DNA from 3 places in the Janibacter sp. RAF52 genome. Region 1 is predicted to be linked to each of the others. Evidence: riboswitches for the same ligand, from Rfam matches in the RefSeq annotation. Region 1 holds a riboswitch; each other region holds the start of a gene.
The links. A riboswitch is a leader RNA that binds a small molecule or an ion and turns the genes downstream of it on or off. The one in region 1 is predicted to bind S-adenosylmethionine.
Positions count from the first base shown of each region.

Region 1 (4,720 bases):
GACGTCGTGCACAAGGGCAATGCCAAGGTGCACGTCTCCGGGCACGCGAGCGCCGGCGAGCTGCTCTACTGCTACAACATCGTCAAGCCGCGCAATGTCATGCCGGTCCACGGCGAGTGGCGCCACCTCGTCGCCAACGCCGACCTGGCCATCGCGACGGGCGTCGACCCCGACCACGTCGTGCTCGCCGAGGACGGCGTGGTCATCGACCTCATCGACGGTCGCGCCCGCATCGCCGGCGCCGTGCCCTGCGGCTACGTCTACGTCGACGGCTCGAGCGTCGGGGGCGCCACGGAGGAGCTGCTCAAGGACCGCCGCATCCTGCGCGACGAGGGCTTCATCTCCGTCATGGTCGTCGTCGACTCCTCGAGCGGCAAGGTCGTCGCCGGCCCGGAGATCACCGCCCGCGGCTTCGCCGAGGACGACGAGATCTTCACCCAGGTCAAGCCCAAGATCGTCGCGGCCCTCGACGAGGCCGCCCGCAAGGGCACGACCGATACCCACCAGCTGCAGCAGGTCGTGCGCCGCGCGGTCGGTGGCTGGGTCGGCGGCAAGATCCGTCGCCGCCCGATGATCATCCCGGTGGTCGTCGAGGCCTGAGACCGCCCGGGGGCGAAGGGGGCCTGCCGGGTCCCCCTTCGCCCTACCCGAGGAGGGTCAGAGCGAGCGCAGCGCCGCCAGCAGGCGGTCGATGTGCTCGGGCGTCGTGCCGAGGCCGGCACTGATCCGCACGGCGGTGTCGTGCTCGGTCTCGGAGAGCAGGTCGTCGACGAGCAGGTGGGCGCAGAACTTGCCGTCGCGCACCCCGATGCCGTGGTCGTCGCCGAGGACGCGGGCGACCTCGGCGCTGTCGTGGCCGTCGACGGTGATCGTCGCCACCGGGGCGCCGTCACCCCCGCCGAAGAGGGTGTGCACGCGCACGCCCTCGATCTCGGCGAGGCCGGCGAGCAGCCGGATGCGCAGGGCCTGCTCGTGGTCGCGGATCGCCCGCTCGTGCTCGCTGACGATCTCGCAGGCGGTGGCGAGCGCGACCGCGCCGAGCACGTTGGGGGAGCCGGCCTCGTGGCGGGCCGGGCCGTGCGTCCACTCGGTCGTGTCGAGATCCACGCGGGCGGTGGCGCCGCCGCCGGCGAGGTAGGGCTCGGCGGCGTCGAGCCAGTCGCTGCGCCCGACGAGGACGCCGGCGCCGAAGGGGGCGTAGATCTTGTGACCGCTGAAGGCGATCCAGTCCGCGCCGATCGCCTCGATGTCGACCCGGCGGTGCGGGACGACCTGCGCGGCATCGAGCGCGAAGCGGGCGTCGTGCTCGTGGGCGAGAGCCGCGAGCCGCTCGACCGGCCAGTGCTCGCCCGTGACGTTGGAGGCACCGGTGGCGACGACGAGCCGGTGCTCGGCGGGGTGGTTGCGCAGCGCCTGCTCGAGCAGGTCGAGCGCCTCGTCGTGGCTGTGCGGCACGGGCAGGCGCAGGGCGCGGGGCCAGGGCAGGAGCGCGGCGTGGTGCTCGGAGCCGAAGACGAAGACGAGCGTGTCCTCGGGCAGGGCGCGGGCCAGCAGGTTGAAGGAGTCGGTCGTGTTGCGGGTGAAGACGACCTGGTCGTCCTCGCGGGCCCCGACGAAGGTCGCGACGGTCTCGCGGGCCTGCTCGTAGCGCGAGCTGGTCACCCGCGAGGCGAAGCCGGCGCCTCGGTGCACGGAGGAGTAGGTGACGGCGGCTGCGGCCACCTCCTGGGCGACGGCCGCGAAGGCCGGCGTCGTCGCCCCGTGGTCGAGGTGCGCGTACTCGACGGTCGAGCCGTCGGCATCGCGGTAGGTCAGGCCCTCGCTGACGAGCGCGGGCAGGGCGGTGGAGGTGCGGTGGAGGTCGGACACGGTCATGGGAGTGCTCCTGATCCGTCAGGGACCCGGGCGGTGACCTCGAGTCCGCGCTTGCCGGGCGACACTGCGTCGCCGGCCAGGTCGTCACCCGGAGCACCCCACCGCGGAGGAGGGTTGCCGACCAGCTAGCCGGGGCTTGTCGCTGGTACTCGTGACCTTGGGTCGAGACCCTAGCCGATGACGGGTGCCGGCTGTCGAGCCACTCCGGGACCCGTCTCGCGACCTGGGACGTCAGGCGAGGGCGAGGGCGAGCACGGCCCCGGCGACGAGGTGGGGGCCGAAGGCGAGCGAGGTCCGTCGGCCCGCCCGGCGCGTGAGGAGCAGCGCGAGGGCGACGATGCCGCCGAGCACGAAGCCCAGCCAGATGCCGACGACGAGCTCGCTCCAGCCGAGCCAGGCGAGGGTCGGGGCGATCGACACGAGCAGCTTGGCGTCGCCCAGGCCGATCGAGCGGCCGGGCAGGAGCAGGGAGAGAGCGATCGCGCCGCCGCCGACGAGCAGGGCTGCGGTGCCTGCGCGTGCGAGGGCCGCGAGGTCACCGGTGGCGAAGGAGGCGACCGTCACGGCCAGGGCGATGGCCGGCGCGAGCGGCACGGTGATCGCATTGGGCAGCCGGTGCACGTCGGCGTCGATCGCGGCGAGCACGAGCCCGGCCAGCGACAGGGAGAGCGGGGCCAGCAGGACGGGCCAGGGTCGGTCGGCGAGCCCCCGCTCGACGGCCACGGCGACGAAGGGGGCGACCGCCGCCACCCACACGTGGCGGGGGAGGGGACCCCCTTCGTCCTCCCGGCGGTAGCCGCCGGTGGCCAGCCAGCGCCAGCCGGCGACCCCGACGACCAGGGCCAGGATCGCGACGACGACGGTGCGGGCTTCCACGGCCGTGACGCTACTCGGTAGGCGACCGGGGCGCGCCGGCTCGTCCACACCCGCCTGCGCGGGGTTGGCCCTGTTGCGCGTGTGACGCGTGTGTCAGGGGTGGCTTTCGCCTAACCTGCGAAGCATGGCCACTCGTCCGTCGACCACCTCGCGCAGCACCAAGGGCGCCTCCACGCGCCCGAAGGGCAGCACCCGCCCCACCGGGCGCAAGGCTCCCGCCAAGAGTGCTGCGAAGGGGAAGACCTCCGCTTCCCGCAAGACCTCCGCGTCGGGCGGGGGCCTCCCGCTGCCCATCGCCGCGGTGCAGAAGACGTGGATGGGGGTCGCCCACGCGACCGGCTCTGGCGTGCGCCGCATCGGGCACAGCGCGAGCCAGATCGAGCCGGAGCACCGTCGTGACGGCTGGGGCTTCCTCGCCCTCGCGCTCGCCCTCGTCGTCGCCGTCCGCGAGTGGTGGGGCCTCACGGGCCTCTTCGGCGACATGGTCCACGCGGTCTTCGCCGGCACCTTCGGTCGGGTCGCCTACGCCCTGCCGATCGTCCTGCTCGTCCTCGGCGTGCGCCTGCTGCGCTCCGAGGGGGACTCCGCCGCCGACGCGCGACTCGGCTTCGGCGCCGTCATGGGCCTCTTCGCCGCCTCCGGCCTGACGCACATCGCCAAGGACATCCCGCAGCCGCCCGACGGTGCCGGCCCGATGCGCGATGCGGGCGGGATCATGGGCTTCCTCGCCTCGGACCCGCTGGCCACCGCGGTCACCGAGTGGCCCGCGACGATCCTGCTCGTCCTCCTCGGCCTCTTCAGCCTGCTCCTGCTCACCGGTACCCCGCTGCACGAGGTGCCGCAGCGGCTGGCCTACATCCGCGCCGCCTTCACCGGCGAGGTGCCCAGCCACGTGACCGCTGCCCCGGAGGCCGCCCACGACGCCCCCAAGGCCGCCGTGAGCCGCGCCCGTCGGCGCCGCGTCATCGACCCCGCCGACGAGGAGCTGTCGGGTGAGCGTGACGGCGACACCGCCTTCGACCAGGCCGCCGTCGTGCAGCCGGTCGGCAAGGGGCGCCGCAAGAAGTCGGCCCCGGTGCCCGAGGCCGACGAGACCGTCGAGACGCCCCAGGCCGAGGCCGGGGGCCCGCGCCCCGGGGAGAAGCGCCCGACGAAGAACCCCGTCGTCGCGCCGATCAAGCCCTCCGACAAGACGGTGCTCGAGCCGCCGCCCACGACCCAGCTGCCGCAGCGGGTCGAGCAGCTGGCCCTCGCCGGCGACGTCACCTACACGCTGCCCGACAGCCAGCACCTCAAGCCCGGTGCCCCCCACAAGGAGCGCTCGGCGGCCAACGACAAGGTCGTCGAGTCGCTGACGAGCGTCCTCGACGAGTTCGGCATCGACGCCCAGGTCACCGGCTTCCACCGCGGCCCGACGGTCACCCGCTACGTCGTCGAGCTCGGCCCGGGTGTCAAGGTCGAGCGGGTCACGGCCCTGTCCAAGAACATCGCCTACGCCGTGGCCTCGGCCGACGTGCGCATCCTCAGCCCGATCCCGGGCAAGTCGGCCATCGGCATCGAGATCCCCAATGCCGACAAGGAGATGGTCTGCCTCGGCGACGTGCTCCGCTCCGACGTCGCGCGCAACAACGAGCACCCGATGGTCATGGGTGTCGGCAAGGACGTCGAGGGCGGCTACGTCATCGCCAACCTCGCGAAGATGCCGCACATCCTCGTCGCCGGTGCCACGGGCTCCGGCAAGTCCTCCTTCGTCAACTCGATGATCACCTCGATCCTCATGCGGGCCACGCCCGACGAGGTGCGCATGGTGCTCGTCGACCCCAAGCGGGTGGAGCTGACGGCCTACGAGGGCATCCCGCACCTCATCACGCCGATCATCACCAACGCCAAGAAGGCCGCCGAGGCCCTGCAGTGGGTCGTGCGCGAGATGGACATGCGCTACGACGACCTCGCGACCTTCGGCTACAAG
Region 1 is NZ_JBFRDY010000006.1:39,795-44,514, reverse strand. It holds gene AB4Y78_RS09425 (ribonuclease J) at 1-600, shown strand, start outside; gene AB4Y78_RS09420 (aminotransferase class V-fold PLP-dependent enzyme) at 658-1,875, opposite strand; SAM riboswitch class IV at 1,918-2,032, opposite strand; gene AB4Y78_RS09415 (prepilin peptidase) at 2,107-2,751, opposite strand; gene AB4Y78_RS09410 (DNA translocase FtsK) at 2,876-4,720, shown strand, end outside.

Region 2 (4,720 bases), on a different contig from region 1:
ACCGCGGCCGCGGCCGGTGCGCACCACGGCGCCCCGCAGTGGGAGCAGCCGATCCCGTCGTACGTCGTCCCCGACTGATCCACAGGTCCGGAGGCGTCCGAGCGGCCCTCCACAGCCACGACTGGCCCCTGCCGGCGCGCGTCGGCAGGGGCCAGATTCGGTGCATGACACAGATCGTGAGACCCCGCGACGCCGCCGAGCTCGCCGTCCTGATGCCCTACCAGCTCGGGTTCCACCCCGGGCCCTCCGTTTGCCTGACGCTCATGCGCGAGCGGCGCCTCGGTCTGCTCCAGCGGCACGACCTCGTCGCCGAGCCGGACGTGGCTCGGCGTGTGGCCGCGGAGGCCGTCGCCATCGCGCTCCGGGAGGGGGCGAGCAGCGTGCTGCTCATGGCCTTCGAGGACGACGAAGGGCAGTCCCTTGCCCTGCGAGCGGCGATGACCGCGGCGGCTCTCGAGGCCGGGCTGCCGGTGCACCAGCACCTCGTCGTCCGCGACGGCCACTGCCACACCGTCGACGGCCCTGGGGCGGGCCGTGCCCTGCGGCTCCCGCGACCCGAGGACGTGCCGGCGGTCGCTCCCTTCGTCGAGGCGGGGGTCTGCCCGGTACCCAGTCGGGATCACCTCGTGCGGGGGGTCCTCGCGGAGCGGGACGAGACGAGGGCGGCCGCCGTGGCCGTGGCGGCCAGCCCGCTGGGCGTGCGTCCCCGGGTCCCGGAGATCGCCACGGCCTGGACCCGGCTGCTCGACCCCGACGCCGGGGCCCGGCCCGTGGGAGACCTGGCCGACCGCGACCTGCTGGTGATCGCGAGGTCACTGCAGCTCGTCCCCTGGCGCGATGCCCTCCTCGCCGTGCTCTGTCCCGGGACCATGCCCCTGAGGGGGGTCGACGAGCACTGGATCTCGCTCGCGCTCGAGGTCACGAGGTGGTGCCCGTGGGTCCTCGGGGACGACGAGCTCGTGCCGGAGGTGGGGGAGCACCACGACGGGGTGCTCGCCGTCCGCACCCGGCTGCTCGAGCTGGCGCGTCTCGTCCCGGCCGAGCTCACCCCACCCCTGCTGACCTGCGCGGCGCACCTCGCGTGGTGGACGGGCGACGGCACGGTCACGGGGGTGTGCCTCGAGCGGGCTCTGCAGGTCGACCCCGACTACCGGCTCGCGGGGCTCATGCTCGAGCTGCTCTCCCACGGGGTCCGGCCGTGGGAGACGCCCAGGGTCGCCTGACCGGAGCAGGCCCCGTCCGCGCTGCGGACCCGGCTCGATCCGGCCGCCCGGGTGAGGTTAGAGTTGGCGCCAGGTCATGAGTGTCAGCGTCAAGCCCCGGCTAGCTGGCCGGCAACCCTCCTCGCGACGGGGTGCCCCGGGTGATGACCCGGCCGCATCGGAGTGATGTGGCAAGGCGAGACCCGGGAGCCCTCTCATGAGCGTATCCACCACACGGCCCACCACCTCTGCCCTCTGGCGTGACGACCACCCGTCCGGCGACCGCCTCTTCCAGCCCATCGGTGACCTCGTCGTCGAGTCGGGCGAGGTGCTGCCCGACGTCGTCCTGGCCTACGAGACGTGGGGACGGCTCTCGCCCTCCCGCGACAACGCGGTGCTCGTCGAGCACGCGCTCACCGGTGACAGCCATGTGGTCGGTCCTGCGGGCGAAGGTCACCCGACACCGGGATGGTGGCCCGGGCTCGTCGGGCCCGGCGCCCTCCTCGACACCGACGACTTCTTCGTCATCGCGATCAACGTGCTCGGTGGGTGCCAGGGCAGCACCGGCCCCGCGTCCCCCGGACCAGACGGCCGTCCGTGGGGCAGTCGCTTCCCGCGGCTGACCATCCGCGACCAGGTGACGGCCGAGGCGCGCCTTGCCGACGCCCTCGACATCCCGAGCTGGCACACCGTCATCGGTGGCTCGATGGGCGGCATGCGCACGCTCGAGTGGGTCGCCTCCTACCCGGACCGGGTCGGTACCGCGGTGGCCCTCGCATCGACCGCCTACGCCACCGCCGAGCAGATCGGCTGGAGCCAGACGCAGATCCACGCCATCCGCAACGACCCGTGGTTCGCCGGCGGCGACTACTACGGGCACCCGCAGGGCCCGGAGGTCGGCCTGGGCATCGCGCGGCGGATCGCACACATCACCTACCGCAGCGAGATCGAGCTGCACGACCGCTTCGGTCGTGATGTCCAGGACGAGGCGCCGGGGGAGAGCGGCCGGCCGCGCTACGCGGTCGAGAGCTACCTCGACCACCACGGGGGCAAGCTGGCGGCGCGCTTCGACGCCAACTCGTACATCGTGCTGTCCGAGGCGATGAACTCCCACGACATCGGACGCGACCGGGGTGGCATGGCGGCGGCGCTGGCCCCCTTCGCCGGCCGGCTCGTCGTCGTCCCGGTGGACTCCGACCGGCTCTACCCGCCCCGGCTCTCGGACGAGATCGCGCGGGCCCGACCGGGCACGGAGCAGGCGATGATCCGCTCCGTCGTCGGCCACGACGGCTTCCTCACCGAGGTCGACCAGGTGGCCGCGCTCCTGGGCCAGGTCGTCGCAGGACGGCCCCTCGTCGACACGAGGAGCCGGAGTGAGACAGGTCACGGCGGTGCGGTGTAGCGTCTGGCCAAGACCCGTCCAGCAGCACTAGCCAGTCGAGGAGCAACGATGACCATCGTCGTGGGGTACGTGTCCACCAAGGAGGGCGAAGCCGCCCTGGAGCGAGCCTTCGAGGAGTGCCGTCTGCGCAAGGACAAGCTCGTCGTCATCCACTCCGACCGCGGTGGCGCCGGACTGAGCGGCGACAGCGCCCGCAAGAACGAAGAGGACCTCAAGCAGGTCCGCAGCCGCCTCGACGAGGCCGGTGTCGAGGGCGAGGTGCGGGGGCTCGTCCGCGGCAAGGAGCCGGCCGAGGACCTCATCGTCGTCGCCGAGGAGACCGGCGCCAGCCTGATCATCATCGGACTGCGCAAGCGTACGCCGGTCGGCAAGCTCATCCTCGGCTCCAACGCGCAGCGAGTGCTGCTCGACGCGCCCTGCGACGTGCTCGCCGTCAAGGCGCGCTGAGACACGGACACCGATCAGCGGGCACCCCGACGGGGTGCCCGCTGACGCGTTGACGCAGACCTCGTTTTATAATGGTGATGAGCCCAGCGCACAGCGACCGGGCGAGTCGGGTCGACGGGGTCACACGCCACCCCCCTTCGATGCCGGCGGAATCCCCCGTGACGAAAGGTTGTTGGTGACTGCTGTGTCCCCACGGTCGGACGAGGCGCAGGACTCCCTCCCCAAGGAGTTTTCGCACCCATCGCTCCAGGAACTGGTCCGTGTGGGCCACACGACCGGATCCATCACCAGCGACCAGCTCCAGGCCGCTTTCACCGACGCGAAGGTCAGCCCGAGCCGGGGCAGGGTCGTGCTGCGCGCGCTCGGTGACCAAGGAATCGAGGTTCAGGTGCCACCGTCCACCCCCGCCAAGAAGACTGCGGCGAAGAAGACCACCGCGAAGAAGGCCGCGACCAAGAAGGCCGCCGCCCCCGCGAAGAAGGCTGCCGCCACCAAGACCGCTGCTGCCACGAAGAAGGCTGCGGCGCCGGCGAAGAAGACCGCCGCCAAGAAGGCGACCGCCACCAAGGCTGCTGCCGCTGCTGCGGCCGAGCCGGTCAAGAAGGCTGCGCCGGCCAAGACGGCCGCCGCGAAGAAGGCCGCCGCCAAGAAGGCCGCGGCCAACCCGACGACGACGACCGCCGAAGAGCCGGAGCCCGGTGAGGACGACGTCCTCCACGAGGACCCCAAGGCGGCGAAGAAGCCCGAGCAGGAGCCGGACGAGAAGTCGGGCTTCACGATCAGCAACGACGACGAGGACGACGCGCCCGCGCAGCAGGTCGTGACGGCCGGCGCCACCGCCGACCCGGTCAAGGACTACCTCAAGCAGATCGGCAAGGTCGCGCTCCTCAACGCCGAGCAGGAGGTCGAGCTCGCCAAGCGCATCGAGGCCGGTCTCTTCGCCGAGGAAAAGCTCGCCTCGGGCGAGAAGATCGAGATGAAGTTCAAGCGTGAGCTGTGGTGGATCGCGCAGGACGGCAAGAACGCCAAGAACCACCTGCTCGAGGCCAACCTGCGCCTCGTCGTCTCGCTCGCCAAGCGCTACACCGGTCGCGGCATGCTCTTCCTCGACCTCATCCAGGAGGGCAACCTCGGTCTGATCCGTGCGGTCGAGAAGTTCGACTACACCAAGGGCTACAAGTTCTCGACCTACGCCACGTGGTGGATCCGCCAGGCGATCACCCGCGCCATGGCCGACCAGGCCCGCACCATCCGCATCCCGGTGCACATGGTCGAGGTCATCAACAAGCTCGCTCGTGTGCAGCGGCAGATGCTCCAGGACCTGGGCCGCGAGCCCACGCCGGAGGAGCTGGCCAAGGAGCTGGACATGACGCCCGAAAAGGTCGTCGAGGTCCAGAAGTACGGTCGCGAGCCGATTTCCCTGCACACCCCGCTCGGCGAGGACGGCGACTCCGAGTTCGGTGACCTCATCGAGGACTCCGAGGCGGTCGTGCCGGCGGACGCCGTGAGCTTCACGCTCCTGCAGGAGCAGCTGCACTCCGTGCTCGACACGCTCAGCGAGCGCGAGGCGGGCGTGGTCTCGATGCGCTTCGGCCTGACCGACGGCCAGCCGAAGACGCTCGACGAGATCGGCAAGGTGTACGGCGTGACGCGCGAGCGCATCCGTCAG
Region 2 is NZ_JBFRDY010000001.1:287,599-292,318, forward strand. It holds gene AB4Y78_RS01335 (YkvA family protein) at 1-78, shown strand, start outside; gene AB4Y78_RS01340 (DUF4192 domain-containing protein) at 165-1,223, shown strand; SAM riboswitch class IV at 1,296-1,406, shown strand; gene metX (homoserine O-acetyltransferase MetX) at 1,420-2,604, shown strand; gene AB4Y78_RS01350 (universal stress protein) at 2,653-3,051, shown strand; gene AB4Y78_RS01355 (RNA polymerase sigma factor) at 3,227-4,720, shown strand, end outside.
Region 2: linked by a shared signal. The riboswitch ahead of metX (homoserine O-acetyltransferase MetX) and the one ahead of AB4Y78_RS09420 (aminotransferase class V-fold PLP-dependent enzyme) in region 1 are both predicted to bind S-adenosylmethionine.

Region 3 (4,720 bases), on a different contig from region 1:
GCTGCGCCGACCCGGCCACACTGCAGGGCATGAGCTTCGACGACCTGCCCAGTGACTGGCCCACCCGACCCCTGACCGACCCGACGATCGCCCGCGACGTCGTCGACCTCGTCGTGCGCGAGAGCGACCGCGAGAGCGGCTCGCTGACGATCCTGCTGTGCGACGAGACCTGCCGCATGATCCAGCCGATCACGATCGGCGAGCTCGGCGGTACCGACCTGCCGGCGAGCGAGCGGCGCCGCCCCTTCGACCTCGTCGTCGGTGGCCTCGTCGAGCGTCTCGGCGGCCTCGTCGTCGCGATCGGCCGGCCCCACGGCCTCGAGCCCGACGACGAGGCACGGGCCTGGCACGAGGCGGCGATCGCCTCCTGCCGCGAGCTCGACGTCCCACTGCTCGCGACCTACCTCGCGACCGATCGCGCCGTCGTCGAGATGCCGGTGTGGGACGGGCTGGCGATCGCCGGTTGATCGACCCGACGCCGCCTCACTCGTGCGCGGACCGACCGAGCAGCTCGTCGACCTGGGCGGCCACCTCCGCGCCGATCGCCCGGGTGAAGCCCTCCGGGTCCTCGTGGGCCGCGGGGGACTCCTCGACGATGACGTCGACGAGCCCGTCCTCGAGCATGTGTCGGGCGCCGACCCGCTGGCGGGCGGCGAGCAGAGCGGCGTGCTCGGTGTCCTTGAAGACGATGGCGCTCGCCCCCTCCGGCGGCAGCGGCGAGAGCCAGGCATTGCCGGCGGCGACGACCCGCTGCGCGGGCAGCAGCGCCAGCGCGCCCCCGCCGGTGCCCTCGCCGAGCAGCACGGACACGCTCGGCACGTCGAGCGCCGTCATGTCGGCGATGCACCGGGCGATCTCCCCGGCGAGAGCGCCCTCCTCCGCCCGGGGGGAGAGGTCGGCGCCGGGGGTGTCGATGACGGTCACGAGGGGCAGGCCGAGCTCGCGGGCCATCCGCATGCCGCGACGGGCCTCGCGCAGCGCGGCCGGGCCCATCGACTCGGCGACCTGGTAGCGGCGGTCCTGGCCGACGAGCACGCACGGCCGCGAGCCGAAGGAGGCCAGAGCGAGCATGACCCCCTTGTCCGACTCGCCGTAGCCCGTGCCGTTGAGCGGGATGACGTCGTCTGCGGCGTGCCGCAGCAGCTCCCGCACACCGGGGCGGTCCCCCCTTCGGGTCGTCTCGATGGCCCCCCAGACCGCGGCGACCTCCTCCTCGTCGGGCTCCGGCCGCGAGACGAAGGGAGCGATCCGCCACGTCGGGTGCTCGGTCGGGTCGGCGTGCCGGTGGGTCGTCGCCGACAGCATCGTCAGGGCGCGCGCCGCGATGCCGGCCAGCTCCTCGAGGGGGACGACGGCGTCGACGATGCCCTTGTCCACGAGGTTTTCGGCGACTTGGACGCCCTCCGGGAAGGGGACGCCGTTGACCGTCTCGTAGACGACCGGGCCGAGGAAGCCGATGAGCGCCCCGGGCTCGGCGATCGTCATGTGAGCCAGCGACCCCCACGAGGCGAAGACGCCGCCGGTCGTCGGGTGCCGCAGGTAGGCGAGGTAGGGCAGGCCGGCCGCCTTGTGCGCCACGACCGCGGCCGAGATGTCGACCATCGTCATGAAGGCCGGGGTGCCCTCCTGCATCCGCGTACCACCGCTGGCGGTCGCCGCGATGAGTGGCAGCCGCTCGGTCGTCGCACGCCGGACCGCCGAGACGATCCGGCCCGCGGCCGCCCGTCCGATCGACCCGCCGAGGAAGCGGAACTCGCCGACGATGAGGGCGACGTCGTGACCCTGGATCCGGGCCCGCCCGGTGAGGATCGACTCGTCGGTGCCGGCGCGCTCGGCCGCGGCCGCCATCGCCGACCGGTAGGTGTCGTCGAGGCCGGAGGTGTCGATCGGCTCGTCCCACGTGACGAAGCTGTCCGGGTCGACGACCGCGTCGATGAGCTGCTGGGCACCAGGGCGCTGGGGACTCATGGCAGTGATGGTGCCACCCACGAGGGTGGGTAACCTTGCCCGGTGCTTGTGCCCCTGACCACTGCCGTGATGGTCGCCGTCGCCGCCCTCGGGCTCGTGGCCCTGATCTACCTCGCGCTCGACCGCCCCGTCGACGACGGGCTCCTGCTCGTCGCGGCGCTCGTCGAGCTGGGTCTGCTCGTGCTCGCGGTGACGACGGCGGTCGTCCACGGCCGCGTCACCGGGACGGGGGAGGGCGCGACGATGCTCGCCTACGCCCTGACCCTCCCGATCATCCCGCCGGTCGTCGTCTTCATCGCCCTCAAGGAAAAGACCCGCTGGGCCATGGGCGTCGTCATCGCCGGTGCCTTCACCGTCGGGGTCATGACCTACCGCATCCTCCAGATCTGGCAGACCAGTGGCCCCGCCTGAGGTCAGCACCGGGACCGGGCCGGGCCGGGTCGTCGTCGCCGTCTACGGAGTGCTCGCGCTCGCCGCGACCGGGCGCTCGATCCTGCAGATCACCCAGTACTTCGACCGGGCCCCGCTCGCCTACGTGCTGTCGGCGTGCGCCGCCCTCATCTACGTCGTCGCGACCATCGCCCTGGCGAAGGGGGGACCCTCCGGTGCCCGCGTGGCCACCGGCGCGATCCTCGTCGAAGCGGTCGGCGTCGTCACCGTCGGGACCCTGTCCTTCGTGCGGCCCGAGCTCTTCCCCGACAAGACCGTCTGGTCCCACTACGGGTCCGGCTACGGCTACCTGCCGCTCGTCCTCCCCTTCGTCGGGCTGTGGTGGCTCCACCGGGTGCGCGCCCGCTAGGTGAGACGGAGGCTGGTGCGCGCCAGCCCTTTTCCTATCATCGCAGCAGGTCTTGAGCGCCAGCGCGAAGCCCCGGCTCGCTGGCCGGCAACCCTCCTCCGCGGTGGGGTGCCCCGGGAGACGACCTGGTCCGCGACGTCCGTCGCGGTCAAGCGCGCACATCTCAAGGAGCAGACATGTCCGACCCCTCCACCTGGAGCTTCGAGACCCAGCAGATCCACGCCGGCCAGGCGCCCGACCCGACGACTGGTTCGCGGGCGCTGCCGATCCACGCGACGACCTCCTACGCCTTCAAGGACACCGAGCAGGCGGCGAACCTCTTCGCGCTCAAGGAGTTCGGCAACATCTACACGCGGATCATGAACCCCACCCAGGACGCGGTGGAGCAGAAGATCGCCGCGCTCGAGGGTGGCGTCGGTGCGCTGCTCACGGCGTCGGGCATGTCCGCGACGCACCTCGCCCTGGTCAACATCGCCGAGGCGGGTGACCACATCGTCGCCAGCGCCGCGCTCTACGGCGGCACGATCAACCTGCTGAAGTTCACCCTGCCGAAGTTCGGCATCGAGGTCTCCTTCGTCGAGGACCCGAGCGACCTCGAGCAGTGGCGCGCGGCGGTCAAGCCCAACACCAAGGCCTTCTTCGGCGAGACGATCGGCAACCCCAAGCCGGTCGTGCTCGACATCGCCGGCATCGCCGAGGTCGCCCACGAGGCCGGGGTGCCGCTCGTCGTCGACAACACGATCGCCACGCCCTACGTGCTGCGCCCCCTCGAGCACGGTGCGGACGTCGTCGTCCACTCGGCGACGAAGTACCTCGGCGGCCACGGCACCGCGATCGCCGGCGTCATCGTCGACGGCGGGACCTTCGACTACGCGGCCGACCCGGAGAAGTTCCCCAACTACAACCAGCCCGACCCGAGCTACCACGGGCTGCGCTTCGGCCCCGACCTCGGCGTCAACGGCGCGCTCGGGGCCAACCTGTCCTTCATCCTCAAGGCACGCGTGCAGCTGCTGCGCGACATCGGCCCGGCGATCTCGCCCTTCAACGCCTTCCTCATCGGGCAGGGCATCGAGACGCTCAGCCTGCGCATCGAGCGGCACCTCGACAACACCCGCAAGGTCGTCGACTTCCTCTCCGGCCACGCGCAGGTCGAGGCGGTCAACTGGGCGTCCATCGAGGGCTCGGCGAGCTTCGAGCAGGCGCAGCGCTACACGCCGAAGGGGGCCGGTGCCGTCATCTCCTTCGAGATCGCCGGCGGCCTCGAGGCAGGCAAGAAGTTTGTCGAGGGGCTCACCCTGCACAGCCACCTGGCCAACATCGGTGACGTGCGCTCGCTCGTCATCCACCCGGCCTCGACGACCCACTCGCAGGGTCCGGAGGAGGACCGGCTCGCCGCCGGCGTCACCCCCGGCCTCGTCCGTCTGGCGGTCGGTCTCGAGAGCATCGAGGACATCGTCGCCGACCTCGAGCAGGGCTTCGCCGCCGCGAAGTGATCTTCGGTCCCTGAGGAGGCGAGGAACCTCGGTCCCTGAGGAGGCGAGGAACCTCGGTCCCTGAGGAGGTGAGGAACGAGCCGTCTCGAAGGGCCATCTCGAAGGGCGCACCGAGGGGCCTGTGGAGAACTCCACGGGCCCCTCGGCGTTTTTTCCTAGCGTGTGGGGCATGGGCGGACAACGCATCTCCATCGACAGCGAGGGCATCGCGGGGCTGGGTCGACAACTGACGGCGATCGCCGACTACCTCGAAGAGAAGGCGGCCAAGGCCAACAACGAGGCGGTCGAGACCTTCGGCTTCCCGAGCTGGACCGGCACCCAGGCCTACGAGGCGGCCATCGGTGACTACGAGCGCCGGCGCAAGCAGGCCTGCACGCAGCTGCGTGCGCTCGCGCGCCTCGCCCAGGACGCCGGGTCCTGGTACGTCGAGACCGAGGACCTCGTCGACGAGCGCAACCGG
Region 3 is NZ_JBFRDY010000001.1:270,876-275,595, forward strand. It holds gene AB4Y78_RS01270 (hypothetical protein) at 30-467, shown strand; gene AB4Y78_RS01275 (carboxyl transferase domain-containing protein) at 484-1,968, opposite strand; gene AB4Y78_RS01280 (hypothetical protein) at 2,011-2,379, shown strand; gene AB4Y78_RS01285 (hypothetical protein) at 2,366-2,767, shown strand; SAM riboswitch class IV at 2,816-2,928, shown strand; gene AB4Y78_RS01290 (bifunctional o-acetylhomoserine/o-acetylserine sulfhydrylase) at 2,944-4,260, shown strand; gene AB4Y78_RS01295 (hypothetical protein) at 4,430-4,720, shown strand, end outside.
Region 3: linked by a shared signal. The riboswitch ahead of AB4Y78_RS01290 (bifunctional o-acetylhomoserine/o-acetylserine sulfhydrylase) and the one ahead of AB4Y78_RS09420 (aminotransferase class V-fold PLP-dependent enzyme) in region 1 are both predicted to bind S-adenosylmethionine.